DNA from 2 places in the Eubacterium sp. MSJ-33 genome. Region 1 is predicted to be linked to the other one. Evidence: predicted binding sites of a transcription regulator. Region 1 holds the regulator's gene; the other holds the start of a gene.
What was found. Region 1 encodes NrdR, which represses ribonucleotide reductase genes. Its sites were predicted from a motif close to CACNANATNTNGTG; they were not measured.
Positions count from the first base shown of each region.

Region 2: a site for NrdR is predicted at 8,874-8,887, ahead of nrdD (anaerobic ribonucleoside-triphosphate reductase). Genes of this name have one in related genera too.

Region 1 is NZ_CP076562.1:2,847,516-2,862,973, reverse strand. It holds gene KP625_RS13315 (ABC transporter substrate-binding protein) at 1-225, opposite strand, end outside; gene KP625_RS13310 (GGDEF domain-containing protein) at 244-1,734, opposite strand; tRNA gene KP625_RS13305 (tRNA-Gly) at 1,913-1,983, shown strand; gene KP625_RS13300 (DUF3592 domain-containing protein) at 2,078-2,782, opposite strand; gene KP625_RS13295 (DUF3592 domain-containing protein) at 3,131-3,535, opposite strand; gene KP625_RS13290 (GGGtGRT protein) at 4,122-5,132, opposite strand; gene KP625_RS13285 (iron-sulfur cluster assembly scaffold protein) at 5,152-5,844, opposite strand; gene yajC (preprotein translocase subunit YajC) at 6,013-6,426, opposite strand; gene tgt (tRNA guanosine(34) transglycosylase Tgt) at 6,446-7,579, opposite strand; gene KP625_RS13270 (hypothetical protein) at 7,741-8,013, shown strand; gene KP625_RS13265 (methyl-accepting chemotaxis protein) at 8,014-9,882, opposite strand; gene KP625_RS13260 (ATP-binding cassette domain-containing protein) at 10,107-10,733, shown strand; gene KP625_RS13255 (ABC transporter permease) at 10,746-11,861, shown strand; gene KP625_RS13250 (ABC transporter permease) at 11,876-12,808, shown strand; gene KP625_RS13245 (YigZ family protein) at 12,833-13,447, opposite strand; gene nrdR (transcriptional regulator NrdR) at 13,468-13,923, opposite strand; gene KP625_RS13235 (YlmC/YmxH family sporulation protein) at 13,928-14,194, opposite strand; gene KP625_RS13230 (DegV family protein) at 14,234-15,109, opposite strand; gene KP625_RS13225 (RnfABCDGE type electron transport complex subunit B) at 15,331-15,458, opposite strand, start outside.
Region 2 is NZ_CP076562.1:2,455,441-2,470,898, forward strand. It holds gene KP625_RS11560 (hypothetical protein) at 1-601, shown strand, start outside; gene KP625_RS11565 (hypothetical protein) at 594-1,439, shown strand; gene KP625_RS11570 (ABC transporter ATP-binding protein) at 1,445-2,083, shown strand; gene KP625_RS11575 (GntR family transcriptional regulator) at 2,187-2,564, shown strand; gene KP625_RS11580 (ABC transporter ATP-binding protein) at 2,557-3,258, shown strand; gene KP625_RS11585 (hypothetical protein) at 3,252-4,058, shown strand; gene KP625_RS11590 (hypothetical protein) at 4,237-5,613, shown strand; gene dut (dUTP diphosphatase) at 5,638-6,084, opposite strand; gene nrdG (anaerobic ribonucleoside-triphosphate reductase activating protein) at 6,081-6,611, opposite strand; gene nrdD (anaerobic ribonucleoside-triphosphate reductase) at 6,637-8,763, opposite strand; gene tig (trigger factor) at 9,128-10,282, shown strand; tRNA gene KP625_RS11615 (tRNA-Leu) at 10,365-10,448, shown strand; gene KP625_RS11620 (class I SAM-dependent methyltransferase) at 10,575-12,293, shown strand; gene KP625_RS11625 (ABC transporter ATP-binding protein) at 12,373-13,155, shown strand; gene KP625_RS11630 (ABC transporter permease subunit/CPBP intramembrane protease) at 13,158-15,203, shown strand; gene KP625_RS11635 (glycoside hydrolase family 25 protein) at 15,256-15,458, shown strand, end outside.

The sequences.
Region 1 (15,458 bases):
GTATTTTGCCTGTACCTCTATCTGTCCCTGGTTTTGCTCTGTAAATATATCCAACGCCTGTAGTGTGTACTGATGCCGGTCATCATTTCCCCACCAGGAGTAGGTAATCTCCGTTGTAGATTCGTAGACTACCGGTTTACTTTTTCCGGAACAACCGGATAAGAAAATCATACATAAAACAAGACAGATGCCGATCCCACGATATTTATTTTTCATTTTTCCCATGTACCTCATGTCTGCCAATTAATCCTCATACCAATTGTACTGATGTTTTCCGTTTTCTTTTGATACGTATAGCGCACGATCCGCCATCTGATAAGCTCCCTCGAATCCAGGTTTCATTCCATCTCCCGCAATTATCAGACAGATTCCTGCTGAAAGTGAGACTTTACACGATTCATATTGTGTATCAAACTGCTTATGAAATGCAGCCAAAAGTGCATCCAGCCTCCGGGCAACCTCCTCCCGTATAACGGTCTCCTCCTCATGTTCATACGGAATATACACCGCAAACTCATCTCCGCCCATACGTCCGATAATTGCCTGTGTTCCAAGAGTTTCCCGGAAGATTGCTACGGATTTCTTAAGAAATTTATCCCCTTCCTGATGCCCATATGTATCATTTACCATCTTAAAATTATCCATATCCAGCATCATGCAGATATGCTTGGTTCCTTCCCCTGCATGTCCAAGCTTTGTATCTATCAGATCACGGAATGATTGCTTGTTCAACACATTTGTCAGCTGATCGTAATCTGCTTTCTGCCTGATCTGCGAAAGCACGCCATCCTTTACTGCCACCTGTGAATACAGGATTCCTGCCGCTGACACGGCAACCACAAGCATAATAATATATACAATTATGGCAAACTGGTTGATTCTGACCTGTTCTGCAAATAACACGTTCTCCGGAGCCACACATATTACCTGCCAGTCGTTCCTGCAGGTTCCAACTACTACAACTTCTTTGTCGTCTATAATCCAGTAATTGCTATATCCATCCGGCAGATCGTTCCAGACATCTTCAGCATTCCGTCCAAGTATCTCTCCTGATTCAGCATAGACGATCGAATGCGCCGAATCCACAAGATAGCTCTGCATCCCCGGCACATCCTCCATATCTGTAAAAGACTGGCTCAGTTCCCAGCTATAAAATGCTGCCACAATGATTGCATGCTCATTCAACTTTTTTACGTAATACAGCCGGTCATAACAACGCTCATAATCGAAAAACCAGCCGGACTCTTTTCTCTCGTCTGTAATATGCCCTTCCAGATACGCATAAAGTCCACCATCCGGGAACAGTCCAAGCGTCGTATTTGATATTGCACCAAGCGATGAATCATCTGCGTAAACAATTCCAAAATCAGAGAAGTTCTGAAGAATATTAATATCCTGCAAACGTTTTTCAATCGCTGTTTCCTGCTGTATCTTCTCGAATGCATCCTGCCCCTCTTTCGTTGCATCATACTCACAATAGACATCGTCCGAGAACAGCAATGCTGCGGTATCTTCGATTCTTCCCAGATACTGATTGAGATTTGATATCTGCAATTGGGTGTTTGCCTGTATCAGTTTTACAACCTTTGATTTCATTTCCCGGGAGGATTTTCTTGTCAGGATCAAAGTGATAGTTCCTGTTGCAGCTGTTATGGCAAGCAAAAACACAATGACAATCCGAAATGTGAATCTTCTTATCTGAATATCTGTCTTTGTATTATTGTTAAAAGACATTTCCTAACTTACTCCTTCCAGATCTGATTTCAGCATAATGGAATATTATAATATAGGAATCCGCGATTTACAATAACCCTTTTTGTTGCATTTCCTTGAAAATCCGCTACAATCAGACATTCTCCTAAGCAATCCGGTGCTTGACTTTCGTGCCTGTCTGTACTATATTTACTTTATTGCAGGTATAGTTCATTGGTAGAACACCAGCTTCCCAAGCTGGATAGGCGGGTTCGATTCCCGTTACCTGCTTTTAGTTTTTATTTAGATACTACCATTTTGAAATTAATTTGTTGTATTATATAAGAAGAGGCACCGGTTAAGGTGCCTCTTCTTATAATTTTGCTTATTCTCCTCTATTCTGAAATAACCTATCATATTTTTCCATCCCCTTATCCGGATTCTGATTCATCCAGAATACGAGATAGCCTCCAATCAGGAACATAGCTGCGCCTACACCGACAAAAAACACACAATACTTTGAAATGATTCTTCCATCTGCGATTTTCTTCGGGTTTTCCGGATCATAGTATACCGTTACTTTTTGTCCCTCTATCTCACCAACATTATCATCATGATACAATCCGGTATAAGACTTCCCATTCACTTCGTAAGATACATACACCTTGTTTGTTGATCTATGGTGGTAAATACGAGTTATCTCCCCTTGAACCGTATCTGCTTTTCTAAGAAAAAGTTTATTATGCACAGACATTCCAAGCCCAAAGAATAGCAAAATCAATCCGAAAATCATAACACTCATCACTTCTTTACGGACAAATTTTTTTCTAATCTCTTTGTCACCGGCATTTTCTCCGAAAAGCTGTGCTTGTTGTTCCTCTGTCATAATATATGGATTTCCATCCGATGAAGATGTAAGTTTTCCATCCGGTTGATATACAAGCTTCTCAATCGGAGTTATCCTTGTTGTTTCAATTACATATGGATCCTGCTCCAAATCACTGAACTCCCCCAGTGAAGGATCTTTTAATTCTTCCTGCATATCTTTCATACGCTGTACCGGATCTGCATCTTTTAGCTTTAATGACATCTTTTTCTCCCCCTTCTCAAAATACACAATAAATTTGGGATTAAATGCTTTCGTTCATATTAAAATATTACAATTTATTTTGATAATTCTCTAACTGATGGAAAATACCAACTACATTTACAACATCTTCTCTCACATCAAAAATAATAATATAGTTCATCTGTGGCACAACTGCCTCTCGATACCCTTTCTTGGCAAGGTATGAATCTCTACATTCTGCAATAATTTACCACAGTTAGGGCAAATCCTTTCATTGTTATCAATTTATGCATTACAATATTTACAAATCATATGTTACCCCCCTAATATCTCCTTTTAGATTATCAACTAAGCTTATTTTCTGCTTCTTTATTTAATCATTATACTTAATACAACGACTAAAAGGAAAAATATTCCCATTAATAATATCAATATTTCAGTAAATTCTATCTTCTTATATAAGATAAACCTACTAGGCTTTTTTTCATTTATAATTATAGTATAACTATTTCCAGATATAAATTCTTGTATCTTGTTTTTAGATAATAATTGGAGTGATTGATTAGTATACTCTTCTCCATTATAATTATATCTAAAGACAGGGGCATAATTGGTTACCCATCCACGTCCGCCATTACTTGTATAACTGTTATATTTCAAGTACGTTGCTTCTATTTTCTTACTGCATTTTGATTTTGAAAATCTCATTATTATAAAAAATAAAATTAAAAATAATCCTAAAAATGCTGATATTATCATTAAAGTTTTATCCATAACACTTTTATCCTTTCAATAAATTGTTAATTTTAAATAATAAACCAAGATATCCAGCAGTTCCTTGGCATGTTCTGCAATTCTTAATTTAAATGCCATGCTTTTGTGATATAAATAGGTTCTTCTGCTTTGTGACACATATCTGATATTTCCAATGTATTCAATATTTAATTGGAATAATATGTAGCATACTATTAACATACTTTATAATGGTATTATTATACCGCATTTATGCAACTCACAAAAGAGAAATATGTATTGAAAAAATAGCTGAAATATTATTTACAACGATAAAAATTCTTCATATGCAAGATATTAAAAACCTTCATCATACGAATATGCCCATAATGTAGTCCCACTGTCCATTGCAATTATAACGACCTTCTTTATAAATATCAGTCAATCATCTAATTACTCACCATCTACCACCCTAACTTACACCGTCTACAGGCTTTGTGACTTGTACGACTTGTTGTGTGTGTCTTATGTGCGACTTGTGTGTGTCTTACGGACACAAAAATAGGGCTATCCAGACCGAATTACCTAGTCTGAATAGCCCGAAAAGTCTAGCTTTTAAGCCTTTTATTTAGAACTTACCAGCCTTTGCTGCTTCCTCAACGGAAACTGCAACTGCAACAGTAGCACCAACCATAGGGTTGTTACCCATACCGATCAGACCCATCATCTCTACGTGAGCCGGTACAGATGAAGAACCTGCGAACTGTGCATCACTGTGCATACGTCCCATAGTATCTGTCATACCATAAGAAGCAGGACCTGCTGCCATGTTATCTGGGTGAAGTGTACGACCTGTACCACCACCGGATGCTACGGAGAAGTACTTCTTACCCTGCTCGATACATTCCTTCTTGTATGTACCTGCTACCGGATGCTGGAAACGTGTTGGGTTTGTTGAGTTACCTGTGATAGATACACCAACGTTCTCATGATGCATGATAGCAACACCTTCCTGAACATCATCAGCACCGTAACACTTAACAGTTGCACGAAGACCTGTTGAGTATGGCTTCTCATATACTACGTTCAGCTTAGCTGCCTTATAATCGTACTTTGTCTCAACAAATGTAAATCCGTTGATACGTGAGATAATCTGAGCTGCATCCTTACCAAGACCATTCAAGATAACACGAAGTGGCTTCTGACGTACCTTGTTAGCCTTCTCTGCAATACCGATTGCACCCTCAGCAGCTGCGAATGACTCATGTCCTGCAAGGAAACAGAAACACTCTGTCTCTTCCTCAAGGAGCATCTTACCAAGGTTACCATGTCCAAGACCTACCTTACGGTGATCAGCAACGGAACCTGGGATACAGAAAGACTGAAGTCCTTCACCGATTGCTGCTGCAGCATCTGCTGCTCTTCTGCAACCCTTCTTAATTGCGATTGCTGCACCAACTGTGTAAGCCCAGCAAGCATTCTCAAAACAAATTGGCTGAATCTTCTTAACCTGATCGTAAACATCAAGTCCAGCGTCCTTTGTAATCTTCTCAGCTTCTTCGATAGAGCTGATACCATAGCTGTTCAATACAGCGTTAATCTGGTCAATTCTTCTTTCATATGATTCAAATAAAGCCATTGTCGTTTCTCCTTTCCTCTTATTCCTGTCTAGGATCGATAATCTTCACTGCATCAGCAACACGGCCATACTGACCCTTTGCCTTCTCCCATGCTGTGTTAGGATCATCACCCTTCTTAATGAAGTCTGTCATCTTTCCAAGAGAAACGAACTGGTATCCGATTACTTCGTTATCTGCATCAAGTGCGATACCTGTTACATAGCCCTCAGCCATCTCAAGGTAACGAACACCCTTCTCCTTCGTTGCGTACATTGTACCAACCTGAGAACGAAGGCCCTTACCAAGATCCTCAAGACCTGCTCCAACTGCAAGACCGTCATCAGAGAAAGCACTCTGTGTACGACCATAAACAATCTGAAGGAACAGCTCTCTCATAGCTGTATTGATAGCATCACAAACAAGGTCTGTGTTCAGAGCCTCAAGGATTGTCTTACCCTGCAGAACCTCTGCTGCCATAGCTGCAGAATGTGTCATACCGGAACAACCGATTGTCTCAACCAAAGCCTCTTCAATTACGCCATCTTTAACGTTCAGTGAAAGTTTACAAGCACCCTGCTGTGGTGCGCACCAGCCAACACCGTGTGTAAAACCAGAGATATCTTCAATCTTCTTTGAGTGTACCCACTTTCCTTCTTCAGGAATAGGAGCTGGCTCATGCTTTGCACCCTTGGCTACTGGGCACATGTTTTCAACTTCCTTCGTGTAAATCATTGTGGAACTCCTTTCAATTTTAAAATTTTATAGAGAGATGTTTCTTTCATACGAAACACCATCAACTACATTTTCTCACAAAGTCATAATTTCGTCTACACCTTTTTGTCATTTTTTGAAGAATATGCAAACATGGCTGGTATCTGCATTTCTCATGACAAACCTGTATTATTCCTTTGTCTTTCCAAGCTTCTTATCTGCTTTTTTGTCTTCTTTTTTCTCGTCCTTTACAGGTGTATCCTCTTCCTCGTCCTTTACGACTGCAGAACCGGCTTTTTCGATCTCTGCAATTGCATTCTTATGCATTGGAATACGGCAATTCTTGTTGTTACCAAACTCTACGATAACCGTTGTATCATCTACGATATCAAGGATTGTGCCATAGAATCCACCAGTTGTCATAATGTTGTCACCCGGTTCCATTGCCTTGTGCAGATCTTCCATCTGTTTCTTCTGCTTCTTCTGCGGACGGATAATCAGCAACCACATGAATCCCACTAAGATTACAATGTAGATAACCCAGAACAATCCACCCGGTTGCTTTGCTGTTGTTGCTGTTGATTCCAGTAATGTTAATAACATGTCTTAAAACTCCTTTTATTTATTCTTGATTTTGAAAGCCTTCCAATTTCTGTCGTTTATATTCACTATAACGATGTTCCTCGATTGCCTCCCGAATCTCCTTCATCATATTATTATAAAAATATAAATTATGCAAGACGCAAAATCTCATTCCAAGCATTTCCTTTGCTTTGAGCAGATGCCGGATATAGGCTCTTGAATACTTCTTACATGCCGGGCATCCACAGCCTTCCTCAATCGGACGTTCATCCAACTCATATTTTGCATTGAACAGATTCAGCTTACCATGATTCGTATAGACATGTCCGTGTCTGCCGTTACGGGACGGATATACGCAATCAAAGAAATCAACGCCCCGGTCCACCGCCTCTAATATATTCGCAGGTGTACCGACACCCATCAGGTAAGTCGGCTTATTCTCCGGCAGATATGGCATAACTGACTCGATAATGCGATACATCTCTGCATGTGTCTCACCGACTGCCAGACCGCCAATCGCATAACCGTCCAGATCCATATCTGTAATCCGCTTCGCATGTTCAATACGGATATCATCAATGATACCTCCCTGATTAATGCCAAATAACATCTGTTGTTTGTTGATCGTGTCTTCCAGACCGTTCAGCCTCTGCATCTCACGCTTGCATCGCTCCAACCAGCGTGTTGTACGATCCACCGATGGTTGAATATAGGAACGATCTGCCTTTGCCGGTGCACACTCATCGAATGCCATTGCAATTGTAGATGCAAGATTCGATTGAATCTGCATACTCTCCTCCGGTCCCATAAATATAAGACGTCCATCAACATGGGAATGGAAAGTGACACCTTCTTCCTTAATCTTACGAAGTCCTGCAAGGGAAAACACCTGAAATCCGCCGGAATCTGTCAGAATTGGCTTGTCCCACACCATAAACTTGTGCAGACCACCAAGCTTCTTCACAACTTCATCGCCTGGTCTGACATGCAGATGATAAGTATTGGATAGCTCAACCTGTGTACCGATCGTCTGCAGATCTTCTGTCGATACAGCACCCTTAATCGCAGCGGCTGTACCAACATTCATAAAGACAGGTGTCTGGATCACACCGTGGGGAGTCGTAAATGCTCCGCGCTTCGCACTTCCGTCTTTTGTAATCAATTTGTAACTCATACTGCTACTCCTTTATTTAAATTGCTTGCTATCTTAGCTTGTTTTTTTGTCTTATGCCCGATATAATAATTCTGTCACACAGATGAACTTTTCATTCTCCGTGACATACAACATACAATAAGATATCTTCTATCTTATATCCTAACAAGGCAGGTGATACTATGTTTCGTATCTGGGGAAAAATAATGAAAGATAACCGTCTCATCAAAGACCATACCGTTTGTATTGAAGACTATACCATGACGCGTACAAAAAAGGTGTACGCCGCCCTTGACGAGCTATGCTACACCTTTGATCTAGCGAAGCCTATCTGGTTAAAATCCAACCAGCAGGATTTTATCCGTCATGCAAGAACCCGATTCACACAGGATAATTTCATCGAATCCATCGACTTTGATTATCTTGACTTTCAGGTCATCGAAGAAGACTACTGATTACTCCATATCAGGGTCTTCTTCGTCTGTATCCGCATCATATGCCATATCATCTTCCGGTTCGGAATCCTCGCTTATTTCTTCATCTTCAGATTCTTCATCCTGATGTTCTTCGATTCCAATATCTTCTGCACCTTCCAAAGATTCAAATGTTTCATTCATTTCAACTTCTTCCGGCTCAGAATCTTCGTGAGTTTCTTCAACCGCATCCGCCTCTGTCTGACCCGCTTCCTCTGATTCGTTCTCTTCCGCTTCTGTCTGACTTGCTTCCTCTGATTCTGTCTCTTCTGCAGATACAATTGTCGGAATCTCTGCCGCCTGTCCATTATTCTCTGAAAAATAATCAGAATAATCCGTCCGGTCTCCGCTTTCATCAGTCTGAACCGTTGTCTCTTCCAGGATCTTGTTGATCTCATCAAGATCTGCTGCCCGCAGACTTCCGATAATCTTGGCAATCTCGTTTAATTCGGCAATAACGCCATTTAACTCATTTAAGTTTGTCTCACAAAGATCTGCCGAAGACTGTGCATTTGCTGCAATCTCCTCACTTGCTGCCTGCTGATTGGCAAGACCATCAATAATCGAATTATTGGAAGCATCCAGATTGCCGGAAATCTTATCAAGCTGCTTCATATCGCCGGACAATTCTTCTACTACACCTGCAATCGTCTGAAAACTTCCATCTGCCGCTTCGATATATTTTGCCTGCTCCGATACCGCTGCTACGCTCCGGCGTACCAGATCGGATGTATGGTTAGCAAGATCTGTCACGCCCTTCAGAAGCTGTGTGATACTGTCAATCGAACTTCTTGTATCATCCGCTAACTTCCGAATCTCATCTGCAACAACAGCAAATCCACGGCCTTGCTCACCTGCACGTGCGGCCTCAATACTTGCATTCAATGCAAGCAGGTTTGTCTGACTTGAAATCTGATAGATAATCTGTGTGATTTCCTCTGCGGACTGAATTTTCTCACAGAGTTCTTCGGATACGCGGGTCACATCTTCATTCGCTACATTGATATCATCGGATTTGTCTTTCAAGCTTTCAATAATATCTAAACCGGACTTTACGGATTCGATTGCTCTCTGTGTTGACTGTACCGTGTTATCCTTGACATCAATCAGGTTATCAATAATATCCTGAATCTGCTGTGTCATCGTTGTTGACACTTCCATATTCTCTGCCGTGTCTGTAACGCCTGTGGAAATCGCATCTACAGACTTCGTAACCTCTGCTGTCGCAGCCTGAAAATTATCGAGCTTTGACTGAAGCTGTTCGATATGTGCATTTCCATTATCCACAACCTTTACCATGTTCTCTGTGATTTCTTCCTGATAAGCAACATGATATTCGATTTCCTGACGATCCGTTTCCTGCTCCCGCAAAGTAATGTTACATGCCATCAAAATACCGATCGTAAAGATAATCGTCAAAAGCAGGATTTCTACCCATGTCACGGATGATGCCAATCCATGATTTGCGATTTGAATAATCGTCTGAATCAAAATACCAAGTGTTGAGATTCCACAGGTGATTCGGATATGTAATGTATCCATATAAATAATACACATGCCGATTGCTATAAAAACCGGAAGTGCGTCCATCACAGAACCGGATACAAACGCTGAAATAATTACCAGCACTGCAAATACAGTAATAGATGTAAACTTCGTCAATTCGCTTCGGTCATTGATTATCTGGAATACAACATTTCCAACTGCAAACAAAGCAAATAATACCAGCAGTGGTACAAACCCTTTTTGTGTTTTATGATTAATGATTAGTACAATAATCTTGGCAATCGCAAATGCTGCCATCACTTTCACCGCTAAATCGTTCTTTTTTGCTAATCTGGTTCCATTCATGAATCTATCACCTCGTATCAATCGTATTTTCTACACTGTCATATCTATATTCTGTCTCTCATCCCGGATCGACATATATACTCATATTTATTGAAATTATAACAAATTTACATTCTAAAGTCTATAGAGAAAATCTACATATCCTTGCTTTTTACTTGTATAACTACTATAAAAATGCTATCTTATTTTTATAGTATCAGTTACGCATATATAAAGGAGCACTTATGTTTCAAATCGAACATATATCAAAATCTTACGGAAAAAAGCAGGTACTAAACGACATTTCCTTTGTTGTTCCAGACGGAAGTGCTATTGGGATTCTTGGTGCTAACGGTTCCGGAAAATCCACGCTGCTTTCCTGTATCGCAAAAAAATATTCTGCCGGTTCCAAAGTCCGTTTTGGCTATGTCCCGCAGGAAAATCCGCTTTTTGACGAATTAAAGCCAATTGACAATCTCCGCATGTGGACAAACAAAAAGAAGCCTGAGATTTTAAGTTTATTAACCACCCCGCCATTATGCAAGCTTGGGATTCAGAATTTTCTTGATACCCCTGTGAAAAATATGTCCGGCGGCATGAAAAAGCGTCTAAGTCTTGCCTGTGCACTTTTGGAACATCCACAAATTCTTTTGATGGATGAGCCATTTGCAGCACTTGATCTTCCTGCCAAACAGGATGCATTGCAGTTTATGCAATACTATCTCGGCCTCGGCAATTCGATTCTGATTGCTTCACATGAAGAAGCTGTGTTCCAGTTTTGCAGCCATGTTTATCTACTTCAAAACGGAACGCTTACAAACGCATCTGCGCTGCCGGAGGGAACCAGCTATATTGATTTATTACGAAGATAACGAAGGGAAATTATGTCTCGATTTACAATCTCTGTTAATTACATCCGTGCAAACATAAAACGACTGACGCACTATCTACCACACTTGCTTGTGTCTGTTTTATTGCTGTTGCTTGTAACCGGGGCAGCCGGATTTTATATATCCGGGCATCTGTACAAAGAGAATCTGTTCTCTGCCGTTTCCATCGGTTATTATCTGCCGGAAGAAGGCAATGCGGATTGGACGTCGCTCGGTCTCGGCATGCTCGAAGATCTCGAAGGTATGCAGGAAACCGTACAACTACGGCAGGTGACAAGTGTTGATGAAGGATACCGGTTGCTGGAACAAAGGGAAATTCTCTTCCTAATCATCGTTCCCGAGAACTTCTTCTCCGGAATCATGGACAGCACGAACCTTCCGCTTGACATTGTTGTCTACGATAACTCATCTTTTTCCTCTTATGTGATAAATGAGCTTTTCATGTCCTATGCAGGGCTGCTCGGAACCGCACAGGCAGGCATCTACAGTGGGCTTGACACTATGCGTGCCCACAATTACGACAGCGATCAGGTTCGCCAGATCAACAACCGGGTCAATCTTGTTCTGCTTGACCGTGTATTAAATAAAGGCAATTATATAGAAACAATTCATGCCGAAAATGCCGGTGGTCTGTCGCTGCCCGAGCATTATGTCGTTTTTGCTGTTCTTCTGAGTTTATGCTTCACTGCATTTATTCTAATCCCCTATCTGCAAGGTACCGGCAGAGGAATCAAAGAATATATGCAGCTCTTCCGAATGAATACAACACATATATGGATTGCGAATATTATCAGCACACTGCTTGCACTGTATATTGCCTTCCTGCCATGTTATATCAGTGTCAGCATCTGGTCGAAACAAATAAACCCGATGGGACTATTGCTTGTGTTTCCTGTGATTTTTGCAATTGCTTTTCTTATTTCCGGCATTGCAACTTTTTCAAGAAGTACATTTTCAGCAAATATGTGCGTATTATTCATTGTGTTAATGCTGGCTTATTGCGGTGGTGGACTTTTGCCTGATGCCCTGCTTCCAAAAGTAATCCAGACTATCAGTCCATATCTTCCCGGACATTATGCAATGCAGTTTTTAGGTCGTGCACTATTTTAACTATGGAGTATATTATGAATCGAATGATCGTCGCTTTTAAGCGGATACTAAAACGAAAATTATATATCGGAATGCTGACGGCACTTATTATAATGACGATTGTCTATCAACTGCTTCCTGCTAAAAGCCAGTCCACTGAGATTCTGGTTGCTGTATATATGGAAGAACAGGATTCCTATACCACCGCTCTCCGGAATGAATTGGATCAATCCTCTTCTCTATACCATTTTTACTACACGGATAGTCCATCTGAACTGATCAACGATGTTCAGGCAGGGAAAGCAGAATGCGGTTTTGTTGTACCGGACAATTTCTTTGCTGCTTACATTAACGGCTCCGGTATTGTAAAAATCGCCTTGTATGAAACACCGGCCGGAACTTTATCTGCGGCAATCAGTGAAACATTTTTCCACTATATATTCAAAACGGCATCCCCGCAAATCCTTGTAGACACAATCAATGATTCTGCACTTGACGAAAAATTGCAGCAGAAGATGCAGGAATATATGAACAGTGAAACGATTTTCCGCATGTCCTCAACCACAAATGGTGCTTATGACTACAAAGAAAACACGTATCGAATGATGCTTCCAATACAGGAATTTACCTGTCTGCTTGCAATATTTTCGTGTCTGTTCGGTCTTATGATGTTCTTGCAGGACAGAGAACGCGGCATCTACATTGCATTATCCGCCAACCGGATTCGCGGCATCCAGTATACCACTCTTTTAGCCGCTATACTTCCGGTATATATAATCGGCATCATCTGTAATCTCATTGCTTATGGAACAACAACCTTGCCTTTTGTCAGCCTGATCAGCATCGGTGCTTTTGTATTTTCAATCTTTCTGTCTTTGTTTATAAAGAAAAGCCAGACACTTGCTAAGATACTTCCGATCTTATTACTTTTTTCAATTCTGTATTTCTTCATTCTGTACATTTTTTAATACGAAACACAAAAACGGACGAGATCATCCAAAAATCTCGTCCTGTTCTTCGATCTGCGCTCTCGCATTCGTTGCATCTGTAATTTCTTTTAAAACCGCCTTTGCATCATCAACCGGAATATGTACAGTAAATATCACATCCTCTGCGAACTCCGTATTGATGATTGCAACCTGTCTCGTATTCAAAATATACTGTATCTTCCCCATATCCGTATAATTCGTCCGAATCAGAACTGGGAGTAATTGCTGCATCAGTTTCGTCGTACATGCTTCTAAGGCTTCCTTCGTTGCCTGCGTATACGCCCGGACAAGTCCACCCGTGCCAAGTAATGTGCCTCCGAAATACCGTGTTACAACCACACAGATGTCATGGATTCCGGAATTCTGAATCAACTCCAGCATCGGTTTTCCGGCAGTTCCCTGAGGTTCGCCATCATCCGAAAACCGAAGGAACGGCATTTCCGCACCTATAGAAAACGCAAAGCAGTTATGTCTTGCATCATAATGCTTCTTCTTGACCTTCTCAATAAATGCATACGCTTCTTCTTCCGTTTCGACCGGGGCAATCTGCGCAATAAAACGAGATTTTTTCTCGATGATCTCACCTTCTGCGCCCTCGATCAATTTGATATAGTTCATAGCATCCCTTTCCGTTACGCTTACTTTGTATCCAGTAGTTTTTTCAGCTCACTCATAAAGGTATCCGCATCTTTAAACTGACGATACACAGAGGCAAAACGTACATAAGCGACCTGATCCAGGTCACGAATCTGATCCATCACGATCTCACCAATCTTCTCACTCTCAATCTCACGCACACCAAGATTGAAAATCTTGTTTTCGATTTCATCCACGCATGCCTCAATCTGATCCACGGATACCGGGCGTTTGTGACAGGATCGTACAACACCGGACTCGATTTTGGAACGGTCATATGTCTCGCGATTCTTGTCACGCTTAATTACGATCAAAGGAATCGTCTCAACCTTCTCATAGGTGGTAAAACGCTTCCCACATTCATCACACTGTCGTCTTCTACGGATTGCCTCGTTGTCATCTGCTGGTCTTGAGTCAATCACACGCGTATTATCATCTCCGCAAAATGGGCACTTCATATGTTTATTCCTTTCCTCCCTGAATTTTCCGTATATCGCAGGCATCGATGTCGACCAGAACAATGTCCGGTCCAATGCGAACGATATTGCAATATCGGATGTAATATTCCGTTCCCGAACCAAAGCAGGAAAATAATTTGCCCGGTCCCGGAACGATGATTGCGAGAATCTTCCCTGTCTCGCAGTCAAATTCGACATCGGCAACATAGCCGAGCCGCCTGCAATCCTTGCAATTAATAACTTCTTTTTCTTTTAACTCTAAAAAGCGCATCTCATACCTTCGCTTTTTATAGTTAGTATATGCACAAGCTTATCGCTTGTCACCTTCAAAAATAAGTACCATCGTTCCCGGCCCGACATGCGCTCCGATGATTGGCCCGACCTCACTCATGATGATTTTATTCGGATGATACTTCTCTTCCACCTTTGCACGGACATACTCTGCATCCTCCGGACAATCCGCATGACAAATCAGTACCACATCCTGCTTATCCGCATAGCTTCCTGTACAGATATCCATCTCTGCAAGCAGCTGATTTAATGCTTTCTTTCGACCGCGCACCTTACTCTCTGCAGCAAGCCGGCCTTCCGTATCTACATGCAGAACCGGTTTCAACTGAATCATACCGCCGATAACAGCTGCTGTTTTAGAGATACGTCCACCTCTCTGCAAATATGTAAGATCATCCACCGTGAATTTGTGTACAATATGATGCTTTAATTCTTCGAGTGCCTGCATATTCTCTTTGGCTGACATACCCTTTTTCTTGTTCTCAATTGCATGGTAAATCAACAGCCCATGTCCACCACTCGCACAGATGGAATCAAACACACAAATCTCCGCATCCGGATACTTCTCCTGCATTTCTTCCCGACATACAAACGCGTTGTTGATCGTGCTGCTGATACCTGAAGAAAGACAGGTGAATAATACGTCTTTTCCTGCGGACAGTGCCTTCTCAAACTCCTCTTCGATATCGTTGATATTCGGTGCCGCTGTCTTCGTTCCCTGTCCCGCACGCATACGGTCATAAAACTCTTTCTTTGTCAAAGTTTTCTCTCTTCCATCGAATACTTCATCACCAATCTCAAAACTGATTGGAATAATCACGACACCCTGTTCCTCGGCATAACCGACAGGCAGATCATTCGATGAATCTGTAATAATAACGTAATCTCTTTCCATATTCTCTCCCATTGTATTCACGCTGTGGTATACAAGTAGTACATAATTACGAATTCCGCACAGACGCGCTCCCGCTCGGTTCATCACGCAGTGGTACTAAATTCACGGCAAACAAGTTTGCCATTCATTAAGTACCAGCGTGCTTCAACGGTCTGTGTTAGAATTGTAATTATGTACAACTTGATACACTCTATCGCTTTAATATATTAATACCATATGTTCTATCGTATAATCTTTACTGGGCACTTTTCCTTACATGTGCCACATCCGGTACATTTCTCGTAATCAACAACAGCCAGATGATCCTTCACTGTAATCGCACCCTGTGGACAATTTCTCTGGCACAGAC
Region 2 (15,458 bases), 390 kb from region 1:
GCCGTACGCATATGTATTTGCAGAAGATTCTGAGAGAAAAACAGTCTATCAGGTTTTGATAAGGGCGGAATTGAAGAAATATGTATTTAGCAAAATTTTATTTATATGCATATCTACGATAAGTGTGATTTTTATTTCGTTTGTTTTATTTGTGGCTGGCTTAAAGAGTTTTGGAGAGGAGTGGATTTCTTATGATTTGGTAATAAAGCCATATGAGTTAAATGGGATAGGTTTTTGCAATTTAGAATTGTGGCCTCTGTTGGAAAGGCACCACGATATGATGTTTTATTGTATTGCGGGGTTGCAGATGGGGCTTTTAAGTGGGGTGGTTGCACTTGCTGCAGCGTTATTATCACTTTTTATTAAAAATAGAATGATGGTTATGATTTTACCTGTAATATGTTTATATACAATGTATAAATATTTGAATGGAATTGTAGGTTATGAATACGGAATATATGCTCTCTTTAATTGTTTTTATAATTACAACTGGTTAGGAAATCATATTTTCTTATGGGCGTTGATAACAGCAGTGCTAATGTATTTGATATTATCAATATTAATATATTTTCGTATTAAGAGGATGGTGCGATATGAATAAAAGAATACAATATGGTAAATACATTAGAAATAATACAATATCTAAAATATTTTCATCGCGTATGCTTGTGATCAGCTTAATACAGTTAGTTTTTCAAGATACTATTTTGAAAACGTTTTACGAATATGCAAAACAGTATAAAGAAAACGTATATCCTTTTATTTTTTCTCTTATATGCGGAAATTTAACGTTTATTATGATTTTTGGATTTTGTGTTCTGTATATGTATTCCGATGCACCATTTATGAACCAAAAAGAGATGTATAATATAGTGAGGTGTGGACGATATAAATGGCTCTTTTCACAGGAAATAATGATATCGAATTTGGCGAGCTTCTTGGTTATATATAATTATTTAATAGAAGTAATTCGGTTATTTCCGCGATTATCATTTGCGAATCAATGGGACCGAATCACGATGTCTTTGTCTTACGGTACAATATCAGCAGATATAGCTGGCTTTGAAATGAGTGTTTTGCAAAAATATTCTCCTTGGATGAGCGCCTTATATGGGATAGGTATGGGAATTCTTGCAGTTAATTTAGTAGGTCATATTATGTTTACATTCAGTTTGTTGATAAGTAGGATGGCTGCAGTACTGGTGGGAAGTTTCTTTGCGATTATGCCAATAATAACTTATAATTCGAGTAATATTTATGGATGGGTATATTATGTATCTCCATTTTCGTGGATATCACCGGGATATATTGTTCGTTCTGTAAGTGTGCCAAATTTGGTTTATAAAATAGCAGCGTGTTTGGTTGGTGCAATCATTTGTATATGTGTAGATTGCATTGTAATAAAAAATCGAGATTTTGATTGGACTGTGGAGGAGTAAAAAATATGACGGTAATACAGGTAAAAAACGCTTGTAAAAGTTTTAAGAACCATAAGGTTTTGGATCATGTATCAATCACCTGTGAACAGGGAGAATGTGTTGGAATCGTTGGAAGAAACGGATGTGGGAAAACAGTTTTGTTTAAATGTATATGTGGACTATATTGTCTGGATGAGGGGGAAATCTATGTAGACGGAAGAAAGAAGAAGGATGAAGAGATATTGCAGAATATCGGTATTATTATTGAAAATCCCGCATTCTTAGAACGGTATAATGGAAAGAAAAACCTGGAGCTTTTGTATGAAATACGGAATAAAAAAAATACAACGTATATTGAAGAAGTAATAAAAAAGGTTGGATTAGATCCTGAATTGAAAGATCATGTAAAAAAATATTCGATGGGGATGAAGCAACGATTGGCAATTGCGCAGGCAATTATGGAAAATCCTCATATTTTAATCTTTGATGAGCCGATGAATGGATTAGATGCACATGGAGTTGAAGATATACGCAAGCTTTTATTGGATTTGAAGAAGCAGGGAGTTACGATGCTGCTGGCAAGTCATAATAAAGAGGATATTGAAATATTATGCGACAGGGTATACGAGATGGATGCGGGGGAGATTTCCGGAATGATGCGTTAATCATTCCGGTTTTTTTAGTTTGAAAAAAATACTTGACAAAACCGTACTACTGTATTATTGTACTATTCAGATAATACAGTAATACAAAAAGGAGGAACAAAGATTGGCGTGGAAGTTCAACAATGAATCCCCGATCTATCTGCAGATCGTGGACGCGATAAAGATGCAGATCGCACAGGGCACCTTGAAACCGGGCGATCAGGTACCGGCGGTACGGGAGCTTGCGGTGACCGCAGGTGTGAATCCGAATACGATGCAGAAAGCACTTTCGGAGTTAGAACGCGAAGGCGTGCTCTATTCCCAGCGCACGGCAGGGCGATTCGTAGCAGAACCAAGAGCAGGAGGAACGAGTATGCGAGAGGAACTGAGTCAGAAGCATATACAGGCGTTTGTGGATAGCATGCGAACACTTGGATATGCAGACGGTGAGATTGTAACAGTATTGAAAGGATATTTAAGTGAGGAGGGAGCACATGAGTAATTTAGTAGAAATATCCGGTGTGAAGAAAGGATACGGGATCTCGAAAACTGTATTTGAGAACCTGAACCTGGAATTACCGGAAGGAAAGATCATCGGCCTGCTGGGACCGAACGGAAGTGGTAAGACGACACTCATTAAGATGCTGGTTGGTCTGCTGCAGCCGGAGAAAGGAAGTATCCGCATCTGCGGACACGAGGTTGGACCGGAATCAAAGGCGGTTGTTTCATATCTGCCGGAGCGGACATATTTCAATGAGTACTTAAAGATCCGTCAGCTTGTCAATATGTTCAAAGATTTTTATGCGGATTTCGATGAGACACGTGCGTATGATATGATGAAGCTTTTGAACATCGATCCGAATATGACCTTGAAGAAGCTGTCGAAGGGTAACAAAGAGAAGGTACAGTTGATTATGGTGATGAGCCGCCGGGCAAGACTGTATGTCTTAGATGAGCCGATCGCAGGTGTCGATCCGGCAGCCAGAGACTATATCATGCAGACGATCCTTACAAACTATGATGAGAAAGCGACGATCCTGCTGTCCACACATCTGATCTCGGATATCGAGAACATATTGGATGAAGTCATCTTCATCAGGGAGGGCGAGATTCTCTGTCAGAAGGATGCGGATGCATTGCGGGCAGAAAAAGGACAGTCAATTGATGCGATATTCAGGGAGGTATTTCGATGCTAGGAAAATGTATTAAAAATGAATTTGTAAACCGTTCCGGATTAGTCGGAATGATATCTGCCGGTGTGATGCTTTTTGCGGTTATCGTGCTCGGACTGGATAAATTATATAACGTGGTTGGTACGACTGCATTTGCCGTATTTGTAAAACTTGTAGATGTGATGTTTGCTCTGGTAATGTTTGCCGTGATTGTGATGGTCGTACTGCTTCCATGCCTTGATTTTAGGAATCGTTTCTTCAAGGATCAGGGGTATCTCACCCATACCCTGCCGGTAAAGACATCCACACTCATCGGCGCGAGACTTATCTGTGATCTGGTGATGATTGCCTGGATGGCTGCTGTTTATGGGCTTGCTATCTGCGTCGCAACCGGGAATTTCGAGGTGTTCAGTGATTTCGTAGGGTTCATACAGCAATTCCTTTCGATGTCCGGGATGATAGTGGATCGGAGTCTGATTGTGCTGGATGGCGTATTGGCACTTCTTATGATGTGGCTCGGCGTGATGTGCAATATCTGGACGATCAACGCCGCCTATGCATTTGGCCATGCATTCACAAAATGGGAACGCATATGGTCAGTTGTGTTTTTTGCTCTGATCCAGATGATATGCGGCATACTTGTTGTTGTGTTCAATGAGATTCTGTCAAAGCAGGATATTGACTTATTTCTGGAGCAGATCTCATCGACGGCAAAGCAGTATCTGGTTGTGCTTGTGACGGTTACGATCATAGAGATTGTCGGAATTGCGGTACTTTCCGTGGCTACAACACTTACCTGCAAACATAAACTGAATTTGGAGTAAATGATTGTTTTCCCCTGGAGTGAAACCTTCAGGGGAAACATTGTTTTTGTATAATCCTTGTATAACATCTGTACTTTTTATTTTTGCAAAATACGACTAGACAGAGCGTAAAACATAGAATATAATTGGTGCGGGGACAAAAGAAAAATACCTAGTATATCATAGGGGGAGATAAACGATGGTGAAAATAAGGAAAAAGAAAAATGCTGTAATAAAATGGCTTCCGTATTTGGCGGGAATTTTATTGTTAGCATTTATTTTTTTGTTTCAGACCAGGTTAGATAAAAGAAATGTACAGAAGGTGGCGGAGGAGACACTTGCATATGCGCGTGCAACATGTGACAGGTATGATGTGTATGTGAATGATCAACAGTCGAAGGATTTGATGAGTCTGCAGGAAAAAGCCAGATCTATCGCATTGTATGAGGCACATGGGGTTGCAATTTGCAATGATATATTGGAGGCCTATGTTGAGGATGAGAATCTGACAGGCGTTGTTGTAACGGATGGGAGAGGAAAGATTGTTCAGACATGTGGGGAACAGGCAGCCGTGTTGTTTCAGGACAGACTCAAGAATGAGCCAATTGCCCAGATTTTGAAATTCCCACAGAAGGTGTATATGGAGCAGGCTGAGATAGATGGCAAGAAGTATAATCTGGCGGTCGTTTCCCGCGAAAAACAAGATGGCTTGATTCTCTGCTATCACGAAGTTGTGATTGCCCCAATCGGGGAAAATGATATATCCATTGATGGCATGCTTTCCGGATATCTGTTTAAAATGGATGGAATAGTTGTTATTACAGACGGAAAAGTCGTGTTGAATAACAATCGGCTGCATGTGCAGGGACAGTTGGCAGCAGATTGTTCAATCACGATTACAGATTCGAAGTCATGGGCAGATGGAAAACTTACGCGGTTGGATTATGAAGGAAAACATTGGTATGGGGAACAGGATGTATATAAAAAATACACGATTTATGTTATGTACCCATCTGGACAGGTGTTTGCAACGCGGACGACGATGTTTGCGTTTAGCACCGCTATTTATATTTTCTTTCTGTTGATTCTTGCCTTTTTGCGTAACTGTTCTGCACAGAGTACGATGCGGGAGTTACAGAAGCAGTTTCGGATTATTAAGGCAATCAGTCGTATCTATAAGCTGAATGTGTTGATTCATCTGGATACGGGTGAGTGGGAGGCAATCCGGATGCCGGGAGAAGTCGGCGCCATATTACAAAAAGAAGAGACAGCCGGAAATATGCTGGAGCGTTATATTCAGAGTTTTGTATCTTCAGAATATCAGGATGGGTATCGGAAATTTGTGGATCTCGAAAGTATGGAAAGCCGATTTGCAGAAAAAGATTATATACCGTATGTTTCGGAGGACGATGGTGGTACATGGTCGTATTCGATTCTTACCCCACAGCAATGGGATGAAAATGGAAATGTAAAAGCTGTTGTATGGGCAATACGGGATGTGACGGCAGACCGTCAGAAAGAACTTTCTTATCAGAAAAAAATAGAGCAGGCAGCCATGGATAACCGGAAGTTTTGACAACCTGCTCCTATAGGATAATATTTAACGACCGGTAGAACCAAATCCACCGGCACCGCGCGCGGTTTCATTTAACTCATTCACAACAGCAAAATCGCCGACAATATAAGGCGTGATGACAAGTTGGGCAATTCTTTCCTGTGGATCAATGGTCTGTGGTTCATTTCCGTGATTATGAAGTGCGACCATAAATTCGCCACGATAATCGGAATCTACAACTCCAACTTTGTTTGCCGGTGCCAGATTGCGTTTGGATGCCAATCCGCTTCTTGCATAGACAAGCCCGGCATAGCCTTCAGGAATTTCCATGGCAAGTCCGGTATGCACCATTACAGTTTCATGTGGCGCAAGTGTGAGAGGGGCATCTATGCATGCATATAAATCTGCACCCGCAGCATTTGCAGAACCGTACGTAGGCAGAACTGCGTCTGGGTGTAGTTTCTTTACTGGTACTTGTATATGGGTTATCATTGGTAAAATTCCTCCTTGAGACATAGTTTGTTTTCTGCGAGAGAACGTTTAACATCGATGATTCTCTGGTTGGAGGAACCGCGGAACCGGAGCGATAAATCTTTTTTATCCATCTCGAATTCTCCATCTACAAGAATATCAATATAGCCGAGCAGTTCACGTGTCTCCGGCCACATTACCATCATTTTTTCCTGAATATCTTTTTCAAAATCATAGCCCGTGTAGCACCACACATCTTTTTGTGGGTACAGAGACTTGAATCTGCGGAGCAATGGGAGCAGTCCTTGTTGATTGACATATTCAAAAGGCTCGCCGCCGAGCAGCGACAGCCCCTTGATATAATCAGGTTTCACATCATTTAGGATTTGCTCGATTTCTGCTTCCGTAAATGGCTTTCCATAATTGAAATCCCATGTTTCTTCGTTAAAACAGCCTTTGCAATGGTGTGAGCAGCCGGACACGAACAAAGAAACTCGTACACCGAGTCCGTTTGCTACATCAATGCGCTTGATATCTGCATAATTCATATCTATCTTCTAACCCCTTGATAATTTACAAATGAAGTACACGTGCTTTAATCTCTTTCGTCTTACCGACATTCCAGAAGTTTTCACCGAGATAACCGCATGTACGACGGGTTACATTCATCTTGGAATGATCTTTGTTGCCGCATTGTGGGCATTCCCATTCGTTGTCATCGTTGATTATGATTTCACCATCATAATCGCAGACATGACAGTAATCGGACTTGGTATTGAACTCCGCATACTGGATATTGTCATAGATAAAACGGACGATCTCTTCAAGCGCCTCTAAATTGTGACGCATGTTTGGAATCTCTACATAAGAGATTGCTCCACCGGAGGAGATTGTCTGGAACTGGCTCTCGAAGCGGAACTTGCTGAAAGCATCAATCTTTTCCCGTACATCTACATGATAAGAGTTTGTGTAATAACCTTTATCTGTGACATCTTCAATTGTTCCGAAACGCTCTTGGTCAATTCTTGCAAAACGATAGCAGAGACTCTCGGCAGGAGTACCATAAAGACCGAATCCAAGACCGGTCTCTTCTTTCCATTCGTCACAGGCTCTGCGGAGACGGTTCATCACACGAAGAGCGAACTCTTCACCGCCCGGTTCTGTATGACTCTTCCCGGTCATAAGCTTGGTTACTTCGTACAAGCCGATGTAGCCGAGCGAGATAGTAGAGTAACCATCCTTCAATAAAGGATCAATCTTTTCGCCTTTCTTCAGACGGGCAATCGCGCCATACTGCCAGTGTACCGGGCTGACGTCAGATGTTACACCAAGCAATGCATGATGTCTGCACATCAGGGCTTCGTAGCACAGTTCCAGACGTTCATCAAGCATGCTCCAGAACTTTTCTTCATTGCCTTTCGCTAAAATACCAATCTGTGGAAGATTCAGGGATACAACACCCTGGTTGAAACGACCTTCCCATTTATAATTTCCGTTTTCATCCTTCCATGGAGACAGGAACGAACGGCATCCCATGCAGGAGAATACATTTCCTTCGTAGTTTTCACGCATCTTTTTTGCGGAAATGTAATCCGGATAGAGACGCTTGGCAGAACATTTTACAGCTAATTTTGTAATGTGGTCGTATTTGCCGCCCTTTAAGCAGTTGTGTTCATCCAATACATAAATAAGCTTCGGAAATGCAGGTGTTACATAGACGCCCTTCTCGTTCTTGATGCCTTCAAGACGCTGCCGTAGTATCTCCTCGATGATAATTGCATTTTCCTCGATATACTCATCGTTTGGATCAAGATTCAGGAATAAAGTTACGAATGGCGACTGACCATTTGTTGTCATCAATGTATTAATCTGGTACTGGATTGTCTGAACGCCGGAACGAAGCTCATCCTGCAGGCGGTCCTGGGCCATCTGCTCTAAAATCGTATCGTCAATCTTATCCCCGAACTCTTCAATTAATTTATTCTTATACTTATTGTAGCTCTTGCGAAGATATTTGCCGAGATGACGGATGTCTACGGACTGTCCGCCGTACTGGCTGCTGGCAACGGAGGAAATGATCTGTGTCATAACCGTACATGCTACCTGAAAGCTCTTTGGGCTTTCGATGAGCTTGCCGTTCATTACGGTGCCATTGTCAAGCATATCGCCGATGTTGATCAGACAGCAGTTGAAAATCGGCTGTAAGAAATAATCCGCGTCATGGAAATGCAGCACACCCTCATCGTGTGCCTTGGAAATCTTCTCAGGAAGCAGAACACGACGTGTCAGATCCTTGGATACTTCCCCGGCAATCAGATCACGCTGCGTAGAAGCAACGGTTGCGTTCTTGTTTGAATTTTCTTCCATAACGTCCTTGTTACGGTTTTTGATCAGACTCAGGATGGAATCATCTGTTGTGTTTGCTTTTCGGACGAGCTCACGGGAGTAACGATAGATGATGTAAGTTTTGGCAAGAACGAACTTGCCGTCGGCCATCAGCTTTTGCTCGATAATATCCTGGATATCTTCGACGAGCATACGTGGACGATTCTTACTCTCGATGCTTTCCACAATCTCTTCAATCTTTTCATCTGAAACTTTTTCACATGGTTCAACCTCAGCATTTGCCTTTTTGATGGCAGTGATGATCTTGCTGCGGTCATAGGTCACTGTATGACCATCTCGTTTGATAACTTTCATAAACCCTCTCCTAAAACTATCTGTGCAGTGTATTTCTTTGGTATCCAAATAAAAAACGTGAATACGGTTTCACATTATACCATCAGACTTGTGCTTTGTAAACATGAAAACACTAAATCTAGTGTCGAAAAATTACACAAAAACTAGATATTGCGATTTTTTGGACACCTAAAATGTCGGAAAACCGCGTATTCAAGCCAAATTCCGGATGTGAAAGACCGTGAAAAAATGTGTTTCGGGTGTGATTTCTTTGTGAAATAAGAAAATAAGCTTTTCATTTTTATAAAAATATGGTATAAATGCTAGGGATTTAAGTGTAAATCCAGTAGTTATATATGTAGAGATAGAAGGGATATGTAGTATTATGAAGAAGCAGTTTAGAACACTTGGGTATGTGCTGAGTCTTGCACTAGGTATGACGATGCTTACCGGATGTGGAAAAAAAGTAGATGGTGTGGATCAGCAGAGCATGATCGACAAATACGCCGCATATTGTGATCTGCCGGAGTATAAAGGGCTGGAATATGAGGAGACAAAGACAACTGTGACAGATGCAGATGTTGATGCGAAGATCCAGTCGTTACTGAATCAGTATGCAACAAGTAAGCAGGTTACAGAGGGAACGGTTGCAAACGGTGATAATGTCAATATTGACTTTGTAGGAAGTGTTGATGGTGTAGAGTTTGAAGGTGGTAATTCCGAAGGAAAAGGATATGATGTGACCCTCGGAAGCGGATCTATGATTCCGGGATTTGAAGAAGGAATTGTAGGACATAAGATCGGTGAAACATTCAATATTAAAGCAACATTCCCTGAGGATTATGGAAAAGATGAGTTGAAAGGAAAGGAAGCGGACTTCAAGATTACGCTGAACTATAAGACAGACAGCGAACTCCCGGAGTATAACGATGCATTTGTCGCATCTTATACAGATGCAGCTACCGTGGACGAATATGAGGAATCTGTCAGAAAAGATCTGGTAGATCAGCAGGAAAAATCTGATAAGAGCCAGAATGAAAGTGCAATTATGCAGGTTTTGATCGATTCCACGACTTACAACGAATATCCGGAACAGGAAATGCAGGATCTGATTGATGAGGGCATTGCGCAACAGGAAAAGGCAGCATCCAGCTATGGATATTCCCTTGGTGATTATGTAACAGCAAGATTTGGTTTCTCGGATGAGGATTCCTTCCGTGAGTATATTCAGAAAACAGCAGAGGATTACATGAAAGAAAAAATTGTAGTCTGTGCGGTAGCCAAGAAGGAAGGCATTACTGTTTCCAAAACAGAAGTTGATGACTATAAGAAGACCGTTATGGAGTATTATGGTTATGAAGACGAAGATAAAATGAAAGAAGACTTTACAGCAGAGGATTTTGTGTATTATGCATTGGCACAGAAGGTTGTAGATTTCATTCTGGAAAATGGTAAGGGTGTACAGGCAACAGCCGGTGATGCAACTGTAGAATTGCCTGCGGCAACCGAAAACGATGCGTCATCTACCGATGCAGAATAATTTAAAATAAAAGGCGTTTCGAATTTGTTGAAATTTTTGTTGACATTTGTGGATAGAAATGATATGATACGAAACGCAGTACGCGGAAGTGGCGGAATTGGCAGACGCGCAGGCTTCAGGTGCCTGTGGTAGCAATACCGTGTGGGTTCAAGTCCCATCTTCCGCATTCATATGTAAAAAAGCATCCAGGTTGGATGCTTTTTTGTTGTCTGGAAAACATGGTCATCTTCTGACCGAACAAGCAGAAAACAGCTTGCCCATACAGCATAAGTTTGATACAATAAACGTAGTTATGGGAAAAACGGTATCTATAAAATTTCATAAGATGCGCACAGAAGATCTGAAGCGGCAGGTGGAGCTGAGCAAAAGAAAAGCAGATATCAAAATTCCACAGTTTGTTGTGAAGCAGTTTGACATCGATGAATTGCGGGAAGAGGGGCGGATCTGCTACCGGCTGGTTCCAAAACAGGGATTCAACGGAACATATATTATGTATTTGTATTCCAGTAAATTATGTTTTCCGATGAATCCGACAGAATGGATATTCCTTGCGAAGACGGCTCTGGCGTGTCATGCGGGAGTTTTTCTGCCGATGTATCCGCTTGCACCGGAGCATTGCTGTAAAGAAGTGTTCCAGATGCTCGTGCCGACATACAGGAATTGTACGAAAGGACAGGATGTGGAACGTGTTGTTCTGATGGGATGTGGCGCCGGTGGAGGACTTGCGCTATCCATTGCAATGCTTGCATGGCGCGAGGGATTTCGAAAACCGGATCAATTGATTCTGCTGTCTCCGATGATGGATACAGAATTTTTTGATAAAGAACTCGAACAGGAGCTGATTGAGTCTTCCAAACGCTCGAAATGGACATTTTACAACGAACACGTCAAGGAATTCCTCAATTCTTACTGGGTGCGAGATTATGCGGTCAAGACAGAATATACCAGCCCGTATTACGGAGATATGACGGATATCTGTGACGATGTTGTGCTGTTTTCGGGTGTGCAGGATCTGTATCATTGTTATGCCCGGGAATTTTATAAGAAAGCGAAAAAAGCGGGTGCGAATATTCGGTTCTTTGAATTCGAGGAAGAAGCCGAAGATTTCATGATCTATGATAGAACAAAAGAATATAAGAAGGCACAGGGCTTTTTGATTGACTGTATCAATGGAACGTTTGATACGTCTCTGCGGGCGATTTATCCTTTAAAGATGATGTCTGACTGGTCAAAGAAATATCCGGAATATTTTAAGGATGATTGGGCAGAGAAGTTTATATATAGTCACAAATTTGATTTCACAAGACTGAACCCGCATATCAGCGAATACCAGAATATCCGTATGGCAGCAGACGCAAGCGCCTGTGATACGCTTGTTCGAAGATTTGTGCAGGAATTTCCGTTTGGAACAGTCATACATATGGCATGTCGTCTGGATAATATGTTTGGCAGGGTGGATAATGGCAGGATTCAGTGGTATAGTCTGGATTCGCATAATATCATGTCGTTACGGAGGACCATGTATGGTGTGCGACCGCGGGAAAAGACAATCGGACGGAGACTGATGGATTTTTCGTGGCTGGATGAGATACAGTGCAAGCAGAACCAGGGGGTCTTGTTTGTCTGTGACGATGGTTTTTCATATCTGAGTAAGAATGAGGTCCGGGATTTGATTGAGAAAATACGTTTGACATTTCCTGGTGCCCATCTGATTTTTACCGCGTCTACAAGTGTTGCGAATATGGCTGCGAATATGAGTAAGCATAGCCAGACTGTACAGCGGAGGAAAAAAAGAAAATTCTCGGTGAATGATGCGGCACAGGTGTTTTTCGCATGGAGACCGGATTACCGGATCATAGAGGAACAACCGATTTTTCGATATCTTGAAATACCGAAGAAACTTGGTGTGATTACCAAATTGCTGTGTCGGTATAACCGGATTGGCTATAATCATAGAATCATACATGTCAAACTTGGCAGTGAAGAATATAAGATCAACTATAAATATTAAGGCTGTCTGCAGGGGTAGACAGCCTTTCTTTTTGTATACCGACAGGATAGTGAAAATGAAAGCCGGAAAGGAGTCCGCTATGTTAGAAGCAGAAAATCTGGTTAAGAATTTCGAAAAAAATGAAAAGAAACATAAGAAAGTTGTGTTTTCGGCAGTAAATCATGTGAGCCTGCGTGTTCGGGAAGGAGAAATCGTAGGCGTTTTGGGACCAAACGGTGCGGGAAAGACAACATTGCTCCGGATGCTTGGATGTCTGATGCAGCCGACGGAGGGGGTAATCCGGTATGAGGATGAGCAGAAAAATCTGCTGACGAAGCAAAACGATATTAAAAGACAGATCGGCTATCTGTCCGGCAATACAAAGCTGTATGGACGGCTGAGTACCCGCGAGCTGTTGACGATCACGGGGAATATCTATGGACTTTCAACGGAGGAAATCGAACAACGAATTGAGAAAATTATTGAGATACTTTCTCTGCAGGACTTTGTAGATAACCGTATTGAGAAGCTTTCCACCGGACAGACGCAGCGGGCGTCTATCTCCCGGTGTCTGATCCACAGTCCGAAGCTGTATATCTTTGATGAACCAACGCTGGGGCTCGATATCATGAGCAGCAGTGCCATCATTGATTTTATGCAGAAGGAGAAGGCACGCGGGAAAGCGGTTTTATATTCCACACACTATATGGAAGAAGCGGAGATGCTTTGTGACCGGATTATGATGCTCTCGCATGGACGTGTAATCGCACAGGGGACAATGGATGAAATCTATGCACAGACCGGATGTGAGAATCTGAGAAGTGCATTTCGCACACTCATGGCGCAGGAAATCGAGGATCAGACCGGACAGATGGAGGAATAAGCATGAATTTTCGAGTGATAAAACAGTTATATAAGAAGGAAATGTTGGACGTTCTGCGGGATAAGAAAACTGTGATCATGATGCTGATCGTGCCGATTCTCATCTATCCGCTGATGTTTGTCGGTGGTATGGTCATGATGTCGAAGGTGACAACGCAGATGGATACACAGACGTATGAAATTGCGGTTGATTTCATGGATACGAATCCGGAGCTTGTCCGGATGTTTCTGCAACCGGATGATGACACGCTGCATTTTAAGCTGTGTGACCTGAATGTCATGAATGCAGATATTTCGATGATCCTGCGGGGAGAAAAGATTAATGCAATCGTATATGAAAATGAAGATGGAACCGGATATAATATCGCGTATCTGTCCTCAGTTACGAATTCAAGCTATGCGGAACAGAAGGTGCGTCAGGTGCTTGAAGCATACTCGGATTCCCTGACGAATCAGAGCCTTCTTGAGGCGGGCTTAGACCCGGATGCGGTTCTGCATCCGATTCAGGTGGAGGCCGATGATCGTGCGACGACCGAGGAGTCAACTGGAAGTCTGCTCGGCGTAATCGTGCCATTTATGCTTGTTGTGAGTCTGCTGATGGGAACGATGTACCCGGCAATCGATACGACAGCCGGAGAACGGGAACGTGGAACGCTGGAGACGATATTGACGCTTCCGGTCACGAATCAGGAACTGATATTTAGCAAATTCCTGACCGTTGGAACGATAGGAATCGCGTCCGCTTTGTTGAATGTGTTATCTATGGGCGGAATCGGAATCTATGTCTATAAGCTTGCGGCACAGACAATGGCGCTGCAGCAGGGAATCCGTATATCCCGGTTTGTTCCGGCGATTTTAGTCTGTGCACTGTGCGTGCTTGCATTTGCTGTGCTGATCAGTGCACTTTCCATGTGCTTCTGCGTATTTGCGAAGACGTATAAGGAGGCGAACAACTATATCACACCACTTATGCTGCTTGTGATGTTCGCATCATTTGTCGGATTTATGCCGAACGTATCGCTTACCCGGAATATGGCACTCGTCCCGGTCGCAAATATCTGCCTGCTGATCCGGGATCTGCTGGCATTTAAGTTCAGTTTCTCGACGATCACGATTGTGCTGTTTAGCAACATTGCCTATGGTGTGATTGCGGTGCTTCTGCTCGGAAAACTCTATAACAGTGAGGCAATCCTGTTCGGAGATGGAACCGGAAATGTACAGATCTTCGAACGGAGGAGCAATATGCGTAAAGGCGGAGTACCATCGGTTGGAGATGCCTGTCTGGCACTTCCGATCGTGCTTGTCCTAATGATTTATGTGGGCGGCTTTGCAAGTACGAAAGGAATGCTTTCCGGACTTTTTGCAACGCAGGGAATCGTGGCGGGCGTGCCGGTTTTAATGACACTTTATACGAAGAAGGATTGGAAGAAGACGTTCCGGATCCGTCTTTGCAGGCCTGGGTTTTGGGTGGGCGGAACCTTCCTGATTCTCGGTGCGATCGCACTTGGCATAATCGTAACATCAATCACAAGCGTTCTGTTCCCGAACAGTGCGGATGCGGTGGCAACATCGATGGATGAGATCTATCGGATGGGGTATGGAGCAAGTATTCTGATTGTTGCGCTGCTTCCTGCCGTGTGCGAGGAGCTTTTGTTCCGGGGATTTCTGTATTCTTCGTTTGAAGCGCGAATGACACAGGGAAAGGCAATCGTACTCGTATCTGTGATATTCGGCCTCTATCATATGAATGTTGTGCAGTCAACGACGACTGTGGTGATCGGACTTGCAATCTGTTATCTGTCTGCACAGTCGGAGAGTCTGTTCCCTGGAATCCTGATGCATTTTCTGAACAATGCACTGTCGGTGACACAGACATTTTATTACGATGCGGTATCAAAATATTTGAAAGGGAATTCTGGGACGCCAGGCGCCCTGTTCGAATTGATTTATATACTCTTATTTGGAATCGTGTTCTGTGTGATCGGAACAAAAATTGTGAAACATACGCGAAAAAAATGCGCATCAATTGAGTCGGCTGAAAAGCTGTGATATAATTAGATAGCAGAAACATTATTTTGACGGATTCGGATGAGGAATACATATGAATGAGAAAAAAAGAGATTATGAGATCAACTGGCCGCATGTGATTTTAGTTGGTGCAATTGCGGTTGTGCTCGTATTGATTGGATTGATCATAGGAATTAACATTGGAAAAAGTAAGAGACATAAACCGGCTCTGGTGGGTAGAGATGGATATACATGGTCATTGCAGCCGGGTGCGGAGGCACAGATGATCTATGCGAA